One region of the Anabaena sp. UHCC 0253 genome, then DNA from elsewhere that is predicted to be linked to it. Evidence: predicted binding sites of a transcription regulator. Region 1 holds the regulator's gene; the other holds the start of a gene.
What was found. Region 1 encodes NtcA, which controls nitrogen genes in cyanobacteria. Its sites were predicted from a motif close to TNTGTANNNNNNNNTACANA; they were not measured.
Positions count from the first base shown of each region.

Region 2: a site for NtcA is predicted at 6,199-6,218, ahead of FJR38_RS15615 (DUF3155 domain-containing protein). Genes of this name have one in related genera too.

Region 1 covers NZ_VILD01000008.1:186,280-198,684, forward strand. The annotation lists gene FJR38_RS20910 (ABC transporter ATP-binding protein) at 1-786, opposite strand, end outside; gene hisB (imidazoleglycerol-phosphate dehydratase HisB) at 852-1,457, opposite strand; gene fabI (enoyl-ACP reductase FabI) at 1,539-2,315, opposite strand; gene ntcA (global nitrogen regulator NtcA) at 2,690-3,361, shown strand; gene FJR38_RS20930 (DUF3084 domain-containing protein) at 3,575-5,023, shown strand; gene FJR38_RS20935 (pre-16S rRNA-processing nuclease YqgF) at 5,063-5,491, shown strand; gene FJR38_RS20940 (DUF3146 family protein) at 5,554-5,817, opposite strand; gene FJR38_RS20945 (hypothetical protein) at 6,123-6,314, shown strand; partial or broken gene FJR38_RS20950 (SPFH domain-containing protein) at 6,559-6,783, opposite strand; gene FJR38_RS20955 (Eco57I restriction-modification methylase domain-containing protein) at 7,028-8,569, opposite strand; gene FJR38_RS20960 (hypothetical protein) at 8,563-9,495, opposite strand; gene FJR38_RS20965 (ATP-binding protein) at 9,969-11,327, shown strand; gene FJR38_RS20970 (response regulator transcription factor) at 11,427-12,104, opposite strand.
Region 2 covers NZ_VILD01000005.1:285,969-294,851, forward strand. The annotation lists gene FJR38_RS15585 (hypothetical protein) at 554-775, opposite strand; gene FJR38_RS15590 (stage II sporulation protein M) at 1,122-1,907, opposite strand; gene serS (serine--tRNA ligase) at 2,032-3,312, opposite strand; gene FJR38_RS15600 (Uma2 family endonuclease) at 3,619-4,200, shown strand; gene FJR38_RS15605 (DUF3611 family protein) at 4,227-4,796, opposite strand; gene FJR38_RS15610 (cofactor assembly of complex C subunit B) at 4,913-5,446, shown strand; gene FJR38_RS15615 (DUF3155 domain-containing protein) at 5,853-6,170, opposite strand; gene FJR38_RS15620 (ATP-binding protein) at 6,436-7,782, shown strand; gene FJR38_RS15625 (S-layer homology domain-containing protein) at 7,805-8,883, opposite strand, start outside.

The DNA.
Region 1 (12,405 bases):
TTCCCCGTCTCCTCCTTTACCTTTGACATGGTATGTGTTTTGGTTTCCTAAAAGTTCATTTAAAGAACCAGAGCAGATTAATTCTCCTTGAGCAAGGATAGCAACGCGATCGCATATTTGTTCAACTTCACTCAACACATGACTATTAAAAAATATGGTTTTACCAGATGCTTTCAGAGAAAGAATAATTTCTCGCATTTGGTAACGTCCCAGGGGATCAAGTCCAGACATGGGTTCATCTAAAAAAACTAAGTCTGGATCATTAATTAGTGCTTGAGCCATGCCCACACGCTGAAGCATTCCTTTAGAATAACGCCGCATTTGCTTTTTGCGAGCATCAGCTTGGGATAAACCGACTAATTCCAATAATTGGGGAATGCGTTGACGTTGTAACTTTTGAGGAATTTGAAATAAACCTGCTGTTAACTGCAAAAATTCCCAACCACTGAGATAGTCGTATAAATAGGGATTTTCTGGAAGGTAGCCAATATGTTGCTTGACTTTAGCGTTGCCTATCGGTTTACCTAATAATAATCCTCGACCAGATGTAGGGCGGATAATTCCCAACAACAATTTTAATAGCGTGGTTTTACCCGCACCATTAGGACCCAACAAGCCAAAGGTTTCTCCTGGGTATACTTGTAAAGAACAGTTTTTGAGAGATACAACTTTTTGATTGAGCCAAAATCCCGTGCGATAGACTTTTCGCAATTCAGAAGTCAGGACTACTGGTTGTTTATCTATGGGATTTTGTTGAGAATCGGGGTTGTCTACAACAGAATTCATGGTTGTGAAACTAGCAACTACTGACTATTGAGAACTAAATACAGATTAACCGATACAGATGATTTTTATAACATACCTTTAGAACTAGGAATTGTTGAACCACGACGGGGATCAATTTCCAAAGCTATTCGCATGGCTCTAGCAAAGGCTTTAAATGTGGCTTCAATAATATGATGGGAATTAATTCCATCCAATTGGCGAATATGTAAGGTCATTTGGCTGTGATTTACCAATGCTACAAAAAACTCTCGTACTAATTGTGTATCATAAGTTCCCACCCGTTGAGTAGGAATTTCTAAACCATAACTCAAATGAGGTCTACCAGAGAAGTCTAAGGCCACCTGAACTAAAGCTTCATCTAAGGGAGCAAGAAAATTCCCAAAGCGGACAATGCCTTTTTTATTACCCAAAGCTTGAAATAAAGCTTGTCCCAAGGTAATCCCCACATCTTCGTTAGTGTGGTGATCATCAATTTCCCAATCACCTTTAGCTTGAATATCCAAGTCAAATAACCCATGAGAGGCGATTTGATGGAGCATATGATCTAAAAAGGGAATGCCTGTCGAGACTTTGCATATCCCTGTACCATCTAAATTAATGGTGACATGAACATCTGTTTCACCAGTAGTACGGTGAACTGAAGCTATTCGAGGAGTTTGGTGATTAGTCATTTGTCATAAGAGGGAAAAGGGACTAGCAAGCAATTGATAATTGTCAATTGTCAATTGTCAATTATCAATTATTAAATCTTATTACATCCCCATGATTTCATATCCTGCATCTACATACAGGATTTGTCCAGTAATACCGCTTGCTAAATCGCTACATAAAAAAGCCGCAGTATTACCTACTTCTAGTTGAGTAACGGTGCGACGGAGGGGAGCTACTTGTTCAACATGATGAATCATATCCAAAATTCCGCCTACAGCAGAAGATGCTAAGGTGCGGATGGGTCCTGCTGAAATGCCATTGACGCGAATATTATCAGGTCCAAGTTCTGCGGCCAAGTAACGAACACTGGCTTCTAAGCCAGCTTTAGCCACACCCATAACATTATAGTTAGGAATGGCGCGAACTGCCCCCAAATATGTAAGAGTAATAATACTTCCACCTTCAGTCATTAAAGGTTTAGCTGCACCGCTTAACTGAACAAGTGAATAAGTGCTAATTTCTAAAGCTGTTTTGAAACCAGAACGGGAAGTTTGACTAAAACCACCAGTCAAATCGTCTCTGTTAGCAAAGGCCAAACAATGAACTAAAATATCTATTTTCCCCCATTCTTGCCGGATGGTTTCAAAAGTAGATTGAATTTGCTCGTCATTTTCGACATTGCAGGGCAAAAATAGACTAGGAGCAAGAGGTTCTACCAATTCAGAAACTTTTTTTTCCATTTTACCCTTGTCATCTGGCAAGTAGGTAATGCCCAAATTAGCCCCTGCTTTGTGCAGTTGTTGAGCTATTCCCCAAGCAATTGATCGGTTATTGGCAATACCTGTAACCAGGGCATTTTTTCCAGACAGATTCAGCATAGAAGTTGCTAATGTAATTCATCATTAGGAGCATACTAGAATGTGAGCCTAGTTTGACTTTGTTAGGCTAGGGATTTTTGAAAATGCTGCAAGTTTGGGCAGTAAGACCCCGGAAATTATGACCATGTTTGCAAATATTCTCAAGAAATCGCCAAGCTTCTTAGGTTCACCTTTTCACTAGAATTGGGGAAACTACTTATCAATAATTACTAGCTAAACGGAACAATAATTATGTATCATAATAAACGAATGACTAAGAATTATGGATTTGAGTATAGGAAAAAACAGAAAGGTTAACGGTGCTTTATTGATTTTTCAGGTGTATTCTTAGGTAATCAGTTTTTGTTTTTCTGGCATTGGGTAGGGGAAGGGAGATGATCGTGACACAAGACAAAGCCCTAGCAAATGTTTTTCGTCAGATGGCAACCGGGGCATTTCCTCCGGTTGTGGAAACGTTTGAACGCAATAAGACGATCTTTTTTCCGGGAGATCCTGCCGAACGAGTTTATTTTCTTCTTAAGGGTGCGGTGAAACTGTCGAGGGTGTATGAGGCAGGAGAAGAAATAACGGTAGCTCTGCTCCGGGAAAATAGCGTTTTTGGTGTGCTGTCGCTGCTGACAGGCAATAAGTCTGATCGATTCTATCATGCAGTGGCATTTACTACTGTAGAATTGCTTTCAGCGCCAATTGAACAAGTTGAGCAGGCACTGAAGGAAAATCCAGAATTATCAATGTTAATGCTGCGAGGGCTATCTTCGCGGATTCTGCAAACAGAGATGATGATCGAAACTCTGGCTCACCGAGACATGGGTTCACGGTTAATTAGTTTTCTGTTAATTCTCTGTCGAGATTTTGGCGTTCCTTGCGCTGATGGCATTACCATTGATCTGAAGTTATCCCATCAGGCGATCGCGGAAGCAATTGGCTCTACTCGCGTGACTGTCACTAGATTACTAGGCGATTTACGCGAGAAAAAAATGATTTCAATTCATAAAAAGAAGATTACTGTGCATAAACCTGTTGCTTTAAGTAAGCAATTTACCTAAAGGTGATGGGGAAATGGAGTTAGTACAGGTTCTATTTTCGAGGTAGTGCAGTTTTGGGATCTTCCCAAGTAGAGTAAATACCGTCAAGAGTGAACCGATAATTTGGAGGAAAATCTAAAAATTGCATAATTTCTACTTTTGGCTAACTCCATTTACCCACAGACAATGGTTTAACGTAGTAGGCTGTATCTGGAAGCATTGCGGTAGCTAAAAATGACCACCGGGTACATCCTCATTGCAGCAATTTTAATTTTGGGAGGCGTAATTGCCACCGTGGGCGATCGCATTGGCACACGGGTTGGTAAAGCACGCCTCTCACTTTTCAACTTACGCCCGAAAAAAACCGCTGTAATTGTCACTATTTTTACAGGTGCTTTGATTTCCGCATCCACTTTAGCAATTCTCTTTGCTGCTGATAAGGGATTGCGGCAGGGTGTATTTGAATTAGAAGATATTCAAAGAGATTTGGGCAACAAGCGAGAACAATTAAAAACCGCAGAAGCTCAAAAAACCCAAGCAGAGCGCGAGTTAAATCAAGCTAGACAAGCACAAAATCAAGCACAAAAAGAACTACAGGCAATTAATAAATCATTACAGGCAGCAAATACTAGACAAAAAGCAACACAGGCTCAACTAAATCGCACCCTCAATCAACAAGCCCAAACCCAAGCAAGACTTAACCAAACTCAAAGTCGGCTGGGTGAAATTGTGATTCAGTATCAACAAGCTAGAAGTGAATTAGAAACTCTTTACAATCAGCGACAGACATTGCAAACAGCAGTGGAAGAGTTAAAGGCAGAACGGCAGAGATTGTATGCGGAAGCTAAACAGGCCATTGATGAGGCGAAAAAAGCTATTGAAAACCGCGATCGCAAAATTGCCAGATTAGATCAACTTATTCAAAATCGTAATCTAGAAATTAAACAGCGAGAGGAAGTTATTATTACTAGAGAATCTCGCTTGAAAGAATTAGAGAAACAACAAGAATTTTTAGAACAGGAAGTAGCCAGACTAGAAAAATATTATCAGTCCTATCGTGACCTCCGTTTAGGTAAACTAGCTTTAGTTCGAGGTCAAGTGATAGCCGCAGGTTTAATTACTGTTGACAAACCTAATGCTGCACGTCAAGCTATTATCCAAATTCTCCAAGAAGCTAACCGCAATTCCAATATTCAATTAACTGAACCTGGTGCAACGCCGGCAAATAAAGAAATACTTCGTGTTACCAAAGCTCAAATTGAAGCACTAATCAGACAAATTCAAGATGGTCGAGAATATGTAGTGCGAATTTTCTCAGCAGGTAATTATGTCAGAGGAGAAAAGCAAATAGAATTTTTTGCAGATGCGGCCAGAAATCAACGAGTATTTTCATCAGGGGAAATTCTGGCTACTACTACAGCCGATTTAAAAAATATGACATCGAACCAATTGCGTCAACGCCTAGATTTACTAATTTCCGCTTCTCAATTTCGCGCCCGAAATGCGGGAATTGTCGAAAGTGTACAAATAGAAGGAACTTTTTTACGCTTTGTTACCCAATTACAGCAGACACCGCAAGAAGTAGAAATTAAAGCTATAGCGGCGGAAGATACTTATACTGTCGGTCCTCTGAGAGTTAGATTAGTAGCCCTTCTGAATGGACAAATCCTGTTTAGTACCTGAGTAATTGACAATTGACAATTGACAATTGATAACGAACAAATGACTAATACACAACCTGTAATTTTAGGATTTGATCCTGGTCGTGATAAATGTGGAATCGCGGTGGTGGGATTAGATCGGCAACTGTACTATCATCAAGTAGTATTAGCAGGTGAGGCGATCGCTAATATTGAAACACAACTGCAAAGATTCCCCGTATCCTTAATAGTGATGGGAGATCAAACAACGGCTAAACAGTGGAAACAGCAACTTAATCAAGAATTAAGCCAAGCCATCAATATCATTTTAGTTGATGAACGTTATACAACTTTAGAAGCACGCGATCGCTATTGGCAAATGTACCCACCCCAAGGCATCACCAAACTATTACCCAAGGGTATGCGTCAACCTCCACGAGCTATAGATGACATTGTTGCCATTCTCCTCATAGAACGCTATCTCAACCGACTTACTGCCAATAACAGCTAAAAATACAGCACATAGCAGGTTGCAGGAGGTACAAAGTCTTTAATCCTGAATTCTGCTCTAATTTAAAGTTCAGCCCGAATCGTAAAAGCATAATCTCCCCCAGGTTCTAATTGATAATCTTGTTGTTCTAAAAAGCGACCTAGAGGTTCTTTGATTAAAGCACGACCTTGGGAAGGCTTTACAGAAAGTTCTCCCTTGCGGAAATGCCACTGGAAATGCCACTGAAAATTACCGGCGCTAACTTCACCTTCAAGAAAGCCTTGTTGCCAAGATTGGCCGGTAACTCTCACATGAGCAGTAGTTTCTGGCAGGCGTTTAGCACTCACTAGGCTTAATGTCAAATATGGGATAAAAGCCAATTATTTATATAGGCTATTTATTCTATGTACCAAAAATAGCTTAAACCGACAAACTAATAAAAACAATCTAAGTTAGTTAAGTCTGATTTTTTGACTACTCATTTGTGGTTAAATTACTATAAATGCAATATAATAATGCAATTATTACATTCAGTAATTAAATTTGTTACAAAAATAACAGATAATAAAATTGACATTGTTGATTACTGCTATCGCCCACTACAGAATATACAAAGTAGTGGGTTTTATCTTAACTTCTTTAATTGTGAACTATGTCAACCTCCATTGACTTACAACCATTATTACATAGAACTATCTGTGAAGAATGTGCCTTTTATATCAAATTAGAATGCACTCACCCCGATGAATTGAGTGTTAATTGTGCTACTGTCACTTTCTGTAATTCATTCACTCCAGCAGTAGAAATTGACAGTCCTTGTGTATCATTTAGTAATGACAATTAATCTTATAGCATTTTTCAGAATCAGTGAAATACAACTTTTAATTGCAAATCCTGTAGGGGCGCAGGGTCTGCGCCCTCTTAGCCCCTCTTAGCCCCTCTTGTTACCTCTGTATATAAAATTCTAATTTGGCGTTGCTGATTGAATGTATGAATTAGCCTCACGCAAAGGCGCAAAGGCGCAAAGAATTAAGAGTTAAAAAAATCTAATTTTTAAATTTCATACTCTGATTCAGCAACGCCCAATTTTCAATTTTCTTTCTTTCAACTTTTTGACGCTCTTTTTCTAATACAAATTTCATTTGCTCATTTTCTTGTTCAGCTTTGAGTTTTTGCTGAATAGCTATTTGTAGCGTATCCGGCATTTTTACATTTCTCAAAAGTGCTTGGTCAACAATAAAACCTAACTTTGGGATTTCCTGGGTGAGTTGTTAATCAATTTTCTCAACTATTTCCTGACGTTTTGTGGAATAAGGACAAGGGTTATCAACAATTATCCCCATATTATAGCGGTATGCACTTGAGTGAGATACAGTCATTAAATCGCAAAACCTGTAGGGGTGGGGTTTCCCCGCCCTCGATTGTATTTCATCCGACCGATAACCGCTATATCAATAAAATGCCCATACAGTAAAGCTTTCAATGATTTTGAACCAAGTTTTTCATAAAAAAACAGAAGAACCGTATCATCTTGAGTTTAACATTTTCTCAACAAAGTCACATTGGATCTATGAAGTGATGAGATGTCTTTTTATGAACGTATTGTGTAATAGAATCAATAATTTCTTGTTTGAGAATTTCACATAATGGTTGTTTACTACCTTGCATAAGTTCTACTACTAATTCTTGAGTTCTCAGAGAAATATGCTTGAGAGTATCTTCATCTGGTAAAATTATAGGTGTCTTCAAAATATATTTAGCAGAATTATTTGCAGATGGATTAATGGCTTTTAAGCAACTCCAAAATACTGGTGAGTTGCAATAAGCTAAGAGAAAAAATAAATCAACTGAAGATTTTGGAAAAATTCCTACGATAGATTGATCAAAAAGACTTTCCTCAATTAATGCGGCTGTAGGAAGTTTGGATGTTACCATAGGAAAGCCAATTCCGCGTTTAAAATAATAGGATGAATTCTGAAATCTTGCTTTTTTGTCTATTTTATAATGTTCTACTGCATCCTTGCTCCAATCTATATACCATTGAGTTGGTTTCACAAAATTATAACCACCACCTTTAAGAATAGGAATAAAGTGTTTTGCATCATTTATTCCATCTAACGGATTTTTTAATGTAGAAGGTGTAGGTTCAATATCATCAGGATTAACAACTAAATAATCAGCAGAACGCTTTATCAAAGTTGAGCTTCTATAAAGGAAGCGTTTGTCATTTCCTGAGTAGAAACCAGTAACACAGTCAGCAATATCAGCGATGATAGTCTTGCTATCTGATAGTTCATTAAAAGTTGATTCATTCCGAGAGATAGGAATAGCAAGGGAATGACTCTGAAGAATATTTCGTTGAATGATTAATTTGCAGTTAGCTGGGGTGTTTGTCAATACTTTTAAATCCCCAAGGGAATCCACAAGTCTTACAAAGAAAGAATGACTAGATAGTGGCTTCTCAGAACTTATACAAATAATACAAAGACCTGCATAACCGAATGAAATTCCTGGAAAGAGAGATGAACGAAATACATCTATACTTTCAATTGTAAACTCTTCTAGAATATAACGTCTGAGAGGAGTATGACTATGAAGATATAAAAAAGTGTCAGGAATAATAAATACTAATCGTCCTTTTTGAGCAAGTAATTTAAGACAACGAAGCAGAAAAACAGTATATGTCTCTCGAATATAAAAGCCGGGATATTTTCTTTTTAAATCAGTACGACGCTCGTATTCTTGCCAACCTCCATAGGGAGGATTTCCCAAAATCTTTGTAAATTTCTGTCCGAAAGATTCGCAAAGGTCTAAATCTGAACAAAAAATTGTATCACGTTCTCGTATTTCTACATTCTGAGATGAACTAAACTTTAATTTGAGATATTTTGCGTGTTCAGGATGTAGTTCATAAGCAAGAGATGAGATATTTTTATTGATATTCAATGCTGCGTCTAAAAGATGTCCTTCTCCTGCACAGGGTTCAAGTAATCTATCATTTATTTCCAATTTTAATAGTGAAGCCATATATGAAGATAAAGCTTGATCTGATGTAAAATATGTTTGATATTTATCTCTATCTTTTGTGTCTACTACCATTGTAAATATCCCATTAAGTTAGATTTATGAAAATCGCTTACTGTTGAATTTAATAAGTCATTTTGCCAGTCAATATTTGAACTTATCCAATGTTGGATATTAAAGCCTGTAAAATCACTAATTTTTTGATAAGCTTCATCACCACAGTAAGCATCCCAGACATGAGAATTTTTTAAAATTCTAAAGTAATTGTTATTTAAATCTTCTTTAGCACGAACAAGTAAAACATTTTTATATTCATCCTCTAAATTACAATAAATAGTTGCTACCATAAGCAGTCGATTTGTATTTCCTTTCTCATTTGAGCCAAAGCCACTTTTAAAGTCTATATTGAATCGTTTACCGCTAATAATAGCATGAAAATCTAATTGAAGACTGATTTCACCAGAGTCAACCAACAACCATGCTTTTTCATAATAAGTGATAAGTTCGTTTTTTTGTTCTTGAGAAATTGGTAAATTGTGAATATATTTTTCAATATCTCTTTTTAAGTTTTTTCTAACTTCAGAAAAAAGTGGTGGTACAAAGCGAATTAATTCTGCTTCTGCTATTGGGTGCAAAAATGGTAACCTAACAAAATCTTCCCAAAGCTCACCAATTCGTCGAGAAAATGCCATATATTCATAAGGCCACACTTCATGACGTAAATCAAGCATTACCACTTGAGCGCAATATATGCTTAAAAGAAGGGAAGAAACCTTATCTTTATCATTCCAATCATTTCTATTGGCAGTTGCAATAATTGTCTCTAAAAAATCTTGTTTACTTTTATTTACTGCCTCATTTATCTTTTGGGCTATCTTTTTATAATTTATATTACCAATTTCTGTTCTAAGATAAGACAGTTTTTCATGTCCTAATTCTCTAAAATATTCTAACAAATCTGATTTATTTTGGGTATTTTGTGGAGTTATTTGAAATGTCATAATTAGCGTTGCGACTTTTAGGTTTAGTTTTTTATTATACAGCGTAGTAGTAATTTTCTAGGTCGCAATCAAAACTTGTCTGGTACTCATACGCTCATATTGAGTATTATTCTAAAAATATCATATTCGCTATGGCTCATGTCTTATTAATTAAATCTCTACGCTAAAAAATGCAGCCTATACTCATATAAACTGCTAATTCCAAAGTTGAAGCGAAAGTTTTCCTAATTACCAATTTAGTAAATTTACTGAAAAATATATTTTGTTCATCATGAACTACTCGTAATTACTGATATTGCTTAACCCCCCCTAAACCTTGGTATCTATGGAAAGTAAGCCGGTTTCTTTTGTTTACGAATTACGAACTAAATATGTTTTCCTGATTACATAATGTTATTCTCATTGTAGACAAAGTAAAAATAATCCCTTACTTTGATATCCTCAAAACTATAACTATTATAAGGAGAGGCCAAATGATATCAACACATACGGCCATATCAAAAGCTCCATTGCCACTAAGTTCATTATTAACCCCAGATGATCAAACCCCATCTACAGTACATATAAATACAGATATAGTCACAGTTTTATTAGTTGATGATCAGTTAATTATTGGTGAAGCTGTTTGCAGGTTACTCTCTCAGGAATCAGATATTGCCTTCCACTATGTAAATGATCCTGCTCAAGCTATCCAAAAAGCCATATCTATTGCGCCTACTGTCATCCTTCTAGATATGATTATGCCAGATATTGATGGGTTGATGTTATTACGTTGGTTTCGTTGTCATCCAGCCACTCGTAATATTCCCATTGTCATGCTCTCCAGCAAGGAAGAGCCACAGTTGAAAGCAGATGCTTTTACAGCAGGAGCAAATGATTATCTAATTAAATTGCCAAATGTAGTAGAATTAATTGCCCGTATTCGTTACCACTCTAAAGCTTATAATAATATAAAAGCTTTATCAGCCGCTAATGCTACTTCTCAATTACAATCAAAAAAATTAGAGCAGACTGTGCGCGAACTCCAAAATACACAAGTTCAGTTGATCCAAACTGAAAAAATGTCTAGCTTGGGGAGAATGGTAGCTGGTTTAGCCCACGAAATTAATAACCCTATTAATTTTATTTATGGCAATTTTGTTCATTTAGATAATTATAATGAATCTCTATTAAATTTGGTGCAACTTTATCAAAAAGAATATCCATCAGAGACTTCAGCTATTAAAGAATATATATCAGAAATTAATCTAGATTTTATTAGTCAAGATTTACCAAAAATTCTCTCTTCAATGAGAATCGGGACTGAACGTATCCGGGAAATTATTCTATCTTTACGAAACTTTTCTAGACTTGATCAAGCTGATAAAAAAGCCGTTAATCTTCATGAAGGTATTGATAGTACATTAGTGATTTTAAATAATCGTCTCAAGCTAGGAATTGAGGTGGTTAAAGATTTTTGTGATTTACCTTTAGTTGAATGTTACCCTGCCCAATTAAACCAGGTATTTATGAATATTATTAGCAATGCTATAGACGCATTGTTAGAGCAAAATCAACAAACCCATAAACAAATTCTGATTAAAACAGAAATAACTGATTCTCAGCAAGTAAGAATTACAATCAAAGATAATGGACCCGGCATCAGTCCAGAAATACAAAGTAAAATATTTGATCCTTTTTTCACCACTAAACCAGTAAATAAGGGAACGGGATTAGGTTTAGCAATTAGCTATCAAATTATTGAAAGGCATCATGGTGATATCAAAGTTTTATCTCATCCTGAAGCAGGAACAGAATTTATTGTGGAAATTCCTACAAAACAGGTGAATTGAATAGGAGCAGGGAGCAGGGGGCAGGGAGTAGGAGAAAAAGAATATCAATCTTGATCTTCACTGTCACCTGTCACCTGTCACCTGTCACCTATCACCTATCTAGGCCATTTGATTTTCAATCGCCCACCGTGCTAATTCAGTCCGGTTGTGGAGATTGGTTTTGCCCAACATATTGGACACATGGCTTTCAACGGTACGCTGACTAACATTTAATTCTTCAGCGATTTCTCGGTTCGCTAAACCCCTGGCTACAAACTGTACTACTTTCAGTTCGGTTGGGGTTAACTGGACATCGAAAGGAACTTGGATGCGAGAACCGTTATCGCCGCCTTTAGTTTGGTGTTCTTTCCAACGAACAGTTTGCTTCAGTGAAGATTCTACTTGTGCTACGAGTTCTTCAGGTTCAAAGGGCTTGACCATGTATACGTCAGCACCTTTATTTAGACCCTTAACGCGGTCGGCACTCTGACCCTTAGCTGACAGGAAGAGGACTGGAATCCAACTAGTGCGTTCATTTTGTCGCACTTGTTCCACAAAAGTGTATCCGTCCATTTCCGGCATCATCACGTCACAGATGATCATGTCTGGAACTTCATGTTCTAAAATATCCAGAGCTTCTCTTCCATTTTCAGCCGTGATGACTTCGTAGCCGCGGAACTCTAAGTAATCCTTCACCAGCAAGATGAGGTTAGGGTCATCATCAATAAGTAGAAGTCGTTTGTGGTCTTTCATGCTGGGTTCTTTCATAACAGTGGCACTTGTCGCGCTTCGATCCATTAAGGTATTGATATAGTTATCCTGTATGGTGGATGACTGGAGATGTTGTCTTTTTTCCCACTTAACTTACTTTTACCGCCCCGAAGTATTAAAAGTGCTAGTCACTTTCAACAGATTCATGAGTGGATGGAAAAAGTCTAGTAAGGATACGTATAGCAGTAGTCTTTATAATGCGCTATTATATATCCCTTTGAAAGGTGCAGGCTAAAAAACCCTGATTAAATTATCATTCTTGTGATTTACAAGTCGGTATTTTCTCAAGATGACCCTAGCTCAAAACTCACCCGCGCTTTCATTGGCT
Region 2 (8,883 bases), on a different contig from region 1:
ACATTATTATAATAAATAATAGCATAGAATTTAAAAAAATGTCAGAATCAGGATGCACAGGATTTGAGGATGTACAGGATGATTTTTTCATGTTCATCTAAATCTTTAGAAGTTGCATTTTGTCTGAATCAGGATGTCCAGGATTTGAGGATATACAGGATGGTTTTTTAATATTTATCTACATTTTCAGAAATTGCGCTAATTCAAACACACCAGAATATCAAAATCAAATTTAATCCTGTTAATCCTTTAATCCTGGTTATCCTGATATGGCTTGCGCCACGCTACGCTATCAGACAGTTAAATTTTAATAAAAACGAGTTACAGGAAATAATGTAATACCTGATGGTGCTAATGCTTCCTTCCTGAAACCATTGATTAGCAGTGCAAGGTAATTCTAATCTTCCTCGTTGTTGTGCAAGTGCAATTTCATAACAGGAAATAACAGAAATACCTACCTCGTCAGCAGTTTCAATTGCTTCTTTCCAATGGGTAGGAAATCTCTGAAATTCCTGATTAATAAATCAAAACCAAATATGAGTATCAAGGACTATTATTTGAGACATTCCCACTCTTCTTCATTGACAATAGGACTAACAATATCACCCAATGTTTTACCTTTACCAGCGATAGAAGTAGGAGGAATACGGCGTTTTGTTTGTGGTAATTTTTCTTCTAGAATAGTGATAATCACACGAGCAGAATTAACTTGAGGTTGTTCTGACAACCATGTTAATTGGCCATTTTCATAAATTGCTTCGTAACTTTTTAGCATGGTAATTTGATGATGAATGATGGTTATTTTCTATTATAGTTGAAACAATTGCATTTTTTCAGAATCAGGATGTCCAGGACACCCTTTGGGAAGTCAAAAGTCAAAAAATCATTTATTTTCAGAAGTTGCATTTTGTCTGAATCAGGATGTCCAGGATTTGAGGATGTACAGGATGGTTTTTTAATATTCATCTACATTTTTACAAATTGCGCTAATTCAAATATTCCAGAATATCAAAATCAAATCTAATCCTGTTAATCCTTTAATCCTGGTTATCCTGATTCTGACAGTTAAATTTTAATAAAAAACGGTGCATTACATTTCATTAACGCACCCTACAAGATGTTTAGTCTGAAAATCTCTCAACCCAAAGCATATCTTTATCAATTTGTAAAATTTGCCTATCAATAGCTGCTTTCATATCTTCGCTTGGGCGCAATACTTTTTCCTTTTGGTAGCGAATTCTACGCCGTTCATGGGCAGCTAGATTGGAATTATAAATACCTAAAAAATCTCTACCAGCATAAACACTACGTAAACGAGCATCCGCTTGAATTGATTTCATATTAGCTGTTAACTCTCGTTTTTGTAATTGCAACTCTTTTTTACGTTGTTTTAGTTCTTTGAGAAGTATTTTTTGTTCTTTAGGAGAGTTAGGTGTAAAATCTATAAATTCTTGTAATTTTTCCACAATACTCGCTAAAAATACTATGTATTGTTCTTTAATACCCATTATTAAATAATCTAAAATTTTATTATTTTGAGTTAATTCTGTTTCAAGATTATTAGTTATATTAATCAGTTCTCCTATTTTGGCTTGCGCTTTTCTATCCCATTCCTCTACCTGCTGAAATGTGGAGAGATTTTTGAAATCATATATCATTTCTATATAATTACTCTCTATTTTTAGCTTTTCTAGTTGTATTTTGTTACATATTTTGTTATAGTTCCGAGCTAAATTTTTGCCACTAGGTGTTAAAAACACCCAAAACATTAATCCTAATGATAATAAGAAGAATCCTATAGCCACTATAGGAGCAATACCAATATTGAAGCCTTTTGAAAAAACTAACCAGCAGGAAAAAATGGCTATACAGAAGATTGCAGTAATAATTATTTGAAACTGAGCCATAAGAGTATCTACATAGATATATTTAAGATAATATTGTATCCTATAATCAGGGATTATACAAAATTTAAAATTTATTTGTATATCCCTTTATGTATCGGTGTTTTTAGTGGTCAAAACCCCTAAATCACAAAACCTCCCTACCCAAATAAACCTGCAAAACCTCCGGTACTTTAATCGTTCCATCAGCTTGCTGATAATTCTCCAAAATCGCCGCCATAGTCCTTCCCACAGCTAAACCAGAACCATTTAAAGTATGTACAAATTGCGTCCCTTTCTTACCAGCTTCCTTAAACCGAATATCCGCCCTTCTTGCTTGAAAATCCACACAATTAGAACAACTAGAAATCTCTCGATACTTCCCAGAAGAAGGCAACCAAACCTCTAAATCATAGGTCTTAGTTGCCCCAAAACCTAAATCAGCAGTACATAAATTAATCACACGATAAGGCAACTTTAAAGCCTGTAAAATACTCTCAGCACTTCCTACTAACTTTTCTAATTCATCAAAAGAATCTTCCGGTTTTACTAACTTCACCAACTCCACTTTATTGAATTGATGCAACCGAATTAAACCCCGCATATCCCGTCCATAACTTCCCGCTTCTCGACGAAAACATGGAGTATATGCACAGTGATAAATTGGTAATTCTTCCGCGTTGATAATTTCTCCCCGATAAAAATTTGTTACCGGAACTTCCGCAGTGGGAATTAACCACAATTCATCATCTGCACATTTAAAACTTTCTTCTGCAAACTTCGGTAATTGTCCTGTTCCGGTTAAAGAATCTGTATTTACTAACAACGGTGGACTAATTTCTATATACCCATTTTCAATATGCTTTGAAAGCATAAATTGAATTAACGCTCTTTCTAAAGCTGCACCTGCACCTATCAAACTCACAAACCGACTTTGGGCAATTTTTACCGCTCTTTCAAAATTCAAAATACCCAACTTTTCCCCAATTTCCCAATGTGGTAAAATATTCGGGTTTTCGGGTTTATATTCATCTCCCCATTTTCTTACTTCTGGGTTATCGTCTTCGCTTGCACCTATGGGGGTAGAATCACTAGGAAGGTTAGGAAGTGCTAAAAGTAATTCTTGAATTTGCGCTTTTAACTCTTTTTCCTGGGGTTCTAATCCGCTTAATGTGGTTTTGAGGCTGTTTCCTTCATCCTTTAAGGCTTGTATTTCTGGATCTTGAGGATTAACACCAGATTTTACCTTTTGTCCAACTAGTTTACCAATTTCATTACTCCGGGCTTGAAGTTCGTTGCGTTTTCCTTCTAGTTCCCGTTGTTTTTGACTTAAATCTAATATAGGCTGAATGTCGTATTTACCACTACGAGTATTCAGCTTTTCTTGTACCAGTTGGGGGTTTTCTCTAATTTGTTTAATATCCAGCATTGGTAAGTTTTGGTTGGTTTTGGTAAATTGTACTTGATTGACGTGATTCAACAGCACAGAATCATAAAATTGATCAAATCATCCATTTTTCATCTGCGTTTATCTGCATTTATCTGCGTTTAATTATAAATTGCTACAATAATAATGAGAAGTGGAAAATCAAGAAAATATTGTGGAAGGTGTAGGGGCGAAGCATTCGGATTATAACCTTGGGTAAAAACCGATAATTTATCGCCCGAATGCTTCGCCCTTACCTGAATCCTTACTTTATCCATTCCCTACCCTTGAAGGAGATTATCAGCAATGATGACATCTGAATCAGTAATTTTAAATATTAAAAAAGTTGGTTTAAGTGATGAACAATTTTATCACCTCTGTCACACTAACGAAGATTGGAAACTAGAAGAAACTGCTAAAGGAGAATTAATAATTATGCCTCCAGTGGGTGCAATTAGTGGAAATAGAGAATCAGAATTTAATGCTGATGTTGCAATTTGGAATCGTAAAACTAAGCTAGGAAAAGTCTTTAGTTCTTCCACTATTTTCACTTTACCTAATGGTGGTAAACGCTCCCCTGATGTCGCTTGGATAGCTAATGAACGTTGGGAATCTTTAAGCATTGAAGAACAGGAAAAATTCCCTAAAATTTGTCCTGATTTTGTTATAGAATTGCGTTCTCGTACCGATTCTTTAACTCAATTACAGGATAAAATGCAAGAATATCTTCATAGCGGTTTACGTTTAGGTTGGTTAATTGATCCGCAAAATCAACAAGTAGAAATTTATCGTCTCAATCAACCTGTAGAAATAATATTATTACCAACCTCTTTATCAGGAGAAGATGTTTTACCAGGATTTATTCTGGAATTACCTCTTTTCAATGATTGATAATAGCAATTCTACCTTTTACCAAACTATTTAGTAATGCGATTCAGCAGAAATAGTGAAGCTATAAGTCCAGAAAAGTGGGCTGAGATAGTGTTTATATTCGCTTGGACTACAAACATATCTAAACCGCTAATAAACGGTTGGTTGCCTTGAGTACCGAATAAAAACTGGGTTTGGGTAATCGCTCTGGCTGCTAAACTACCAACTATGGCCTGCGCCCCCAATAGTGTAAGGAGAATTCCTCCTAAATTTACCCATATTCCTAAACGTAATACTTGTACAGTCTCGCTTTTGCGAGGACGATTATTAGGATTGCTAGATTGGAGGTCTTTGGAAATTCTGGTGTACCGGAAAGCCAAATAAATGCCCACACCCAAGGTAATTAATCCGCAAATTGCTAAGAAAAGGCCAAATCCTGTTCCCGGATTGTTCGCTGGGCTTCCTGGTCTTTGACTAGAAATAGCATATAGCAGTAAAATTACCCCAGAAACCACACCTAATACTAACTGAATCCAGAAACTAATCCAACCTGCTAGGCGAAATTTTTGGGCTATAAATCTAAGATTAGATGATGGGGTTTCGGAGTTTTGTGACATATAAAAATTAAATGTTAAAGATTAAAAAATAACTTCTGTCTGTTGTCTGTTACCTGATTCCAGAATAATTGATAATGGTTTAAGTCTACTAAAAATTTCAGACGTAAAAATTCGTTATGGATTCTACTGTTTCGCAATCTACTTTCCTGTTAACTTTGCTGTTATCAGTTGGTTTGTTTTTCTTTATCCGCGCTTCAACTAAAGATCGTATAGAAGTAATGCGACTGGTTTCAGAGCAGGGTGAGGAAACGTTAATGAGTTCATTAAAGGAATATTTTCGCTCTCGTGCTTATCGAGTATTAGCAGTAGATTCGACTAAAAATCAAGTCACTTTTGAGGGATTTGTCAGACCTAGCTGGTTTTTAACTGTTTTTTTGACTCTATTAGCAGCGGTGGGTTTAGGTTGTCTAGCATTGGTTTTATCAATGCTTTTTCCTGATTTTGGACAGTTTTTTCTGTTATTAATCCTGTTTGCGCCTTTAAGTGGTCTGTTGTACTGGAAGAAGTCTGGAAGACTTGAGAAGGTGTCACTAAAGATGGAAAATATCCGCAGTGGACAAAACTTCTCAAGTACAATTACTGTTACTGCCCATAGAGATGAACTTGCTGAGTTACAAAGGGCATTACAGCTAAAGACGCTTGACACTTGATTGATTGTTGGGGATGAAAACCATCACTATCTACATTAATCTAGACTTCTGACTAAACTTTTGAGCAAATAGGCAGTAGGGAGAAAGGAAAAATTTAATTTGGTTGACAGAGCTTGCTAGTAGTCCAAGTTAGTGAGAGCATGAATTCATGCTGCGTTTTTGGATTCTCCTAGCTCTGTCACTATTCTCTGCGAGATAAGCTGATAATGAATTGACTCATATAACCAAATTAGGTTTATGAGAAATTGATTATGCGTTGACTTGAGAGAAGTTGTTTAAACCCTACTGGCAGATTCAACCACAAAATTAAAAAAAATGGAATTTTTGAATAAACAGGTCAAAATGGCCAGTTAATTATTGTCAGAGTCAGAAGTAACAGTTAAGAGATATGATGGTCATTTGTTGTTTATCTACTAGCCATAGCCACAGCTTCTTGTGCTGTAGACGGTTCTAGAACCTTGAGGCTAGGAAACAAGAAATGATTCTCTTCTACGTATTGAGCGCCAAACAGACCTTTTTCCGCCCAGAAATAACGGTCTGTTGTATGTTCATTACGCTTTACTAGTAGCAGCGCGGGTGGCAAAATACCTTCAGCTTGAATGAATTTTCTTGCTGCTGTCACAGGTTTATCTTCGCCACTTTCAATGCTGTACTGAGGAATATGTTCAAGTATCCGTCGTCCTTCTTGTCTGCGACGACTCTTCCGCTTACGTCTCCTTGCCAACCTATTGTCCTCCTGTTTCAAGCTATAGATTGTAGTTTTGGCTACAAAATCCGTCGTCATTATATAAGTTCTATCTTAAAAAATCAATGGGTTTTAATGTTTTGATACAACTGAGGGAAAAACAATTAAAAATTAAGAATTAAAAATTAAAAAATTTCTGCTTCTGTATCTCTTGCCTTCCTTTTGCCTCTTAACCCATTCCCAGATTACACTAGATAGCTAATAACCTTTCTCATGTTTTCTGACCTTCTAGATTCCTGAACTCATGCTAATGTCTGCTAGTTCTGATTTTCTTGCTCTATGTCGAGAGCAAATAGCCCTGCTAACCCAAGGAATGGGAGCGTCTTTTAGTGTAGTTTATTTAACACAAGAATTGGTGGAAAAACCCACAGGTGATGCCCGACTGATTCCGGTAATGGTGTATCCAGAAACGATGGTATTAACCCATGGTGATGAATATGGTGAAACACAGGACGGTTATTCCATAGGGATTGCTAATGTTTTGGCGTTACCAAATCAACAAAGAAGGTTGTTAAAACCAACTTCCGTATCTTCGCATCCATCACCGGAATCCGATGCAACTGGAAAACAAAGTTTACAAGATGAATATTTACTCAGCAATAACCAAATTGTTTTACCGCTGATTTATGAGGGTGTAATGATGGGGTTATTGGTGACTGCAAGGGACGACAGGGAGTGGAATGAACGGGAAGAGGGGGACATTGAACGGATTGCTAAAACTTTAGCGATCGCTTGCATTTTAGACCAACGTCAGGCATGGTTGCAACACCAACTGCAACAAGAACAAATTCTGCAAGAGGAACAACGGGATTTATTAGATAATCTTTTGCACCAATTTCGTAACCCTTTAACTGCTATCCGCACCTTTGGTAAATTACTATTTAAGCGAATGCGTCCTGCTGATACTAATCGTGAAGTAGCTACTAGTATAGTCCGGGAGAGCGATCGCTTACAAGAATTATTACAACAGTTTGATCAGGTCATTGACTTAAATACAGCAGATTTAGCACCCCGTCCCCTACCAGAGTCTCAGGTAGTTATGAATGAGAATGTGCAGAAGCCAGCTAAACCTGCGTTATTATTACCCGGAACAGGAGAAAAGTTAAGTGATTGTTCCCTTGCCGATTTATTAGCGCCTTTGTTAATATCGGCTCAAGCGATCGCTCAAGAACGAAATTTACAATTAATTACGGAAATTTCCCACCATTTACCTTTAGTTAAAGTGAATGAAAAGGCTTTACGGGAAGTATTGAGTAATATTATAGATAATGCTTTGAAATATACTCCCGCAGGTGGGAAAATTTTAGTCCAATGTGGGCAAAAAAAAGGTAACTTTCAAGGAATTGCTATTAGTGATACTGGTCCTGGTATTCCCCCAGCAGACTTAGAACATCTAGGAGAAAGACATTACCGAGGCGTACAAGCACAAACAGAAATTCCTGGGACTGGTTTAGGAATATCCATTGCTAAACAGTTAATAGCAGAAATGCAGGGAAACATAGAGGCTTTTAGTCCGGCAATTAACTCAGTTATCACCTTACCTCATACCCCAGGAACTACGTTTATAATTTGGCTATTGACTGTTGATTAAGTGATAGTTAATTTATCACTTATTACCTAACTGTAATGGGCAAATCTTGATTCATTGTCAATTGCAAATCTGTATTAGGTTCAATAGCAATTAAATCAACACTACTTTTCCCAAAGAATAAACCAATTAATGCCCCAATTCCTGCACCGCCTAAAACTTCTTCTGTCGCAATAGCTCTATCTCCTGTCACCGCAGAGACGGCTGCGGCTGCGGCTGCACCAAGGGCAGTATTTTTGATAATTGTACTTGTGCTAGTTCCTTTTCTAACAGTTTCAGTTTTAGTAATTACATTAGAAGTAGCACTTATTTGATATTCTTGACCAGATGTTAAAATCAATTTTTGAGCGACAAATTGAGAACCATTTTGAGCCGGTTTCAGTTCACCAACAATTTGACTACCAGCAGGAATTATCACTGTACCATTTTGAGTAATGATATTTTGAGATGTCATTAAAGTTAAAGGCGCTGTTTCATCTTTTGTCACCAAGATTTTTTCAGCTTTTTCATACTTAACAGGAATTGTAGTTCCTTGGGGTATGGTAACAGATGTTGGTTGTGTGGGAGTAGTTTGTAAAGCCACAATATAGGGAGAATTTATAGCGGAAGCTTGGTTAGAACTAACTAATGCTTGATAAATAAAAGCTGCTACTTGCGCTCTTGTTGCGTTGGTAGTTGGGTTGAGGAAATTGACATTAGGATAGTTGACAACCATGCGTCTTTCCACAGCGGCTGCTATAGGACTACGGGCATAGTCAGCAATATTAGAAGCGTCATTAAAAGTTTGGAGAATGCTATTAATATTGGCACTAGGAGAATAGTTTAAACCATTCGCAAGAGAAACTAAAACTTGTTGACGGGGAATTGCTTGATTAGGTTCAAAACGATTGCCAGGATAGCCAGAGAGGAAACCAGTAACATAAGATTGTTGAATAGCATTATATGCCCAAAAATTGGTAGCTACATCATTAAATCTGATGCCTTGTCGTTGGGCTGATTTATTGAAGGCTTTATTCAACATAGCCGCAAATTGAGCGCGGGTTACTGCTTCTTCAGGACGGAAACTACCATCAGGAAAACCAGCAATAATTTCCCGTCTTGATA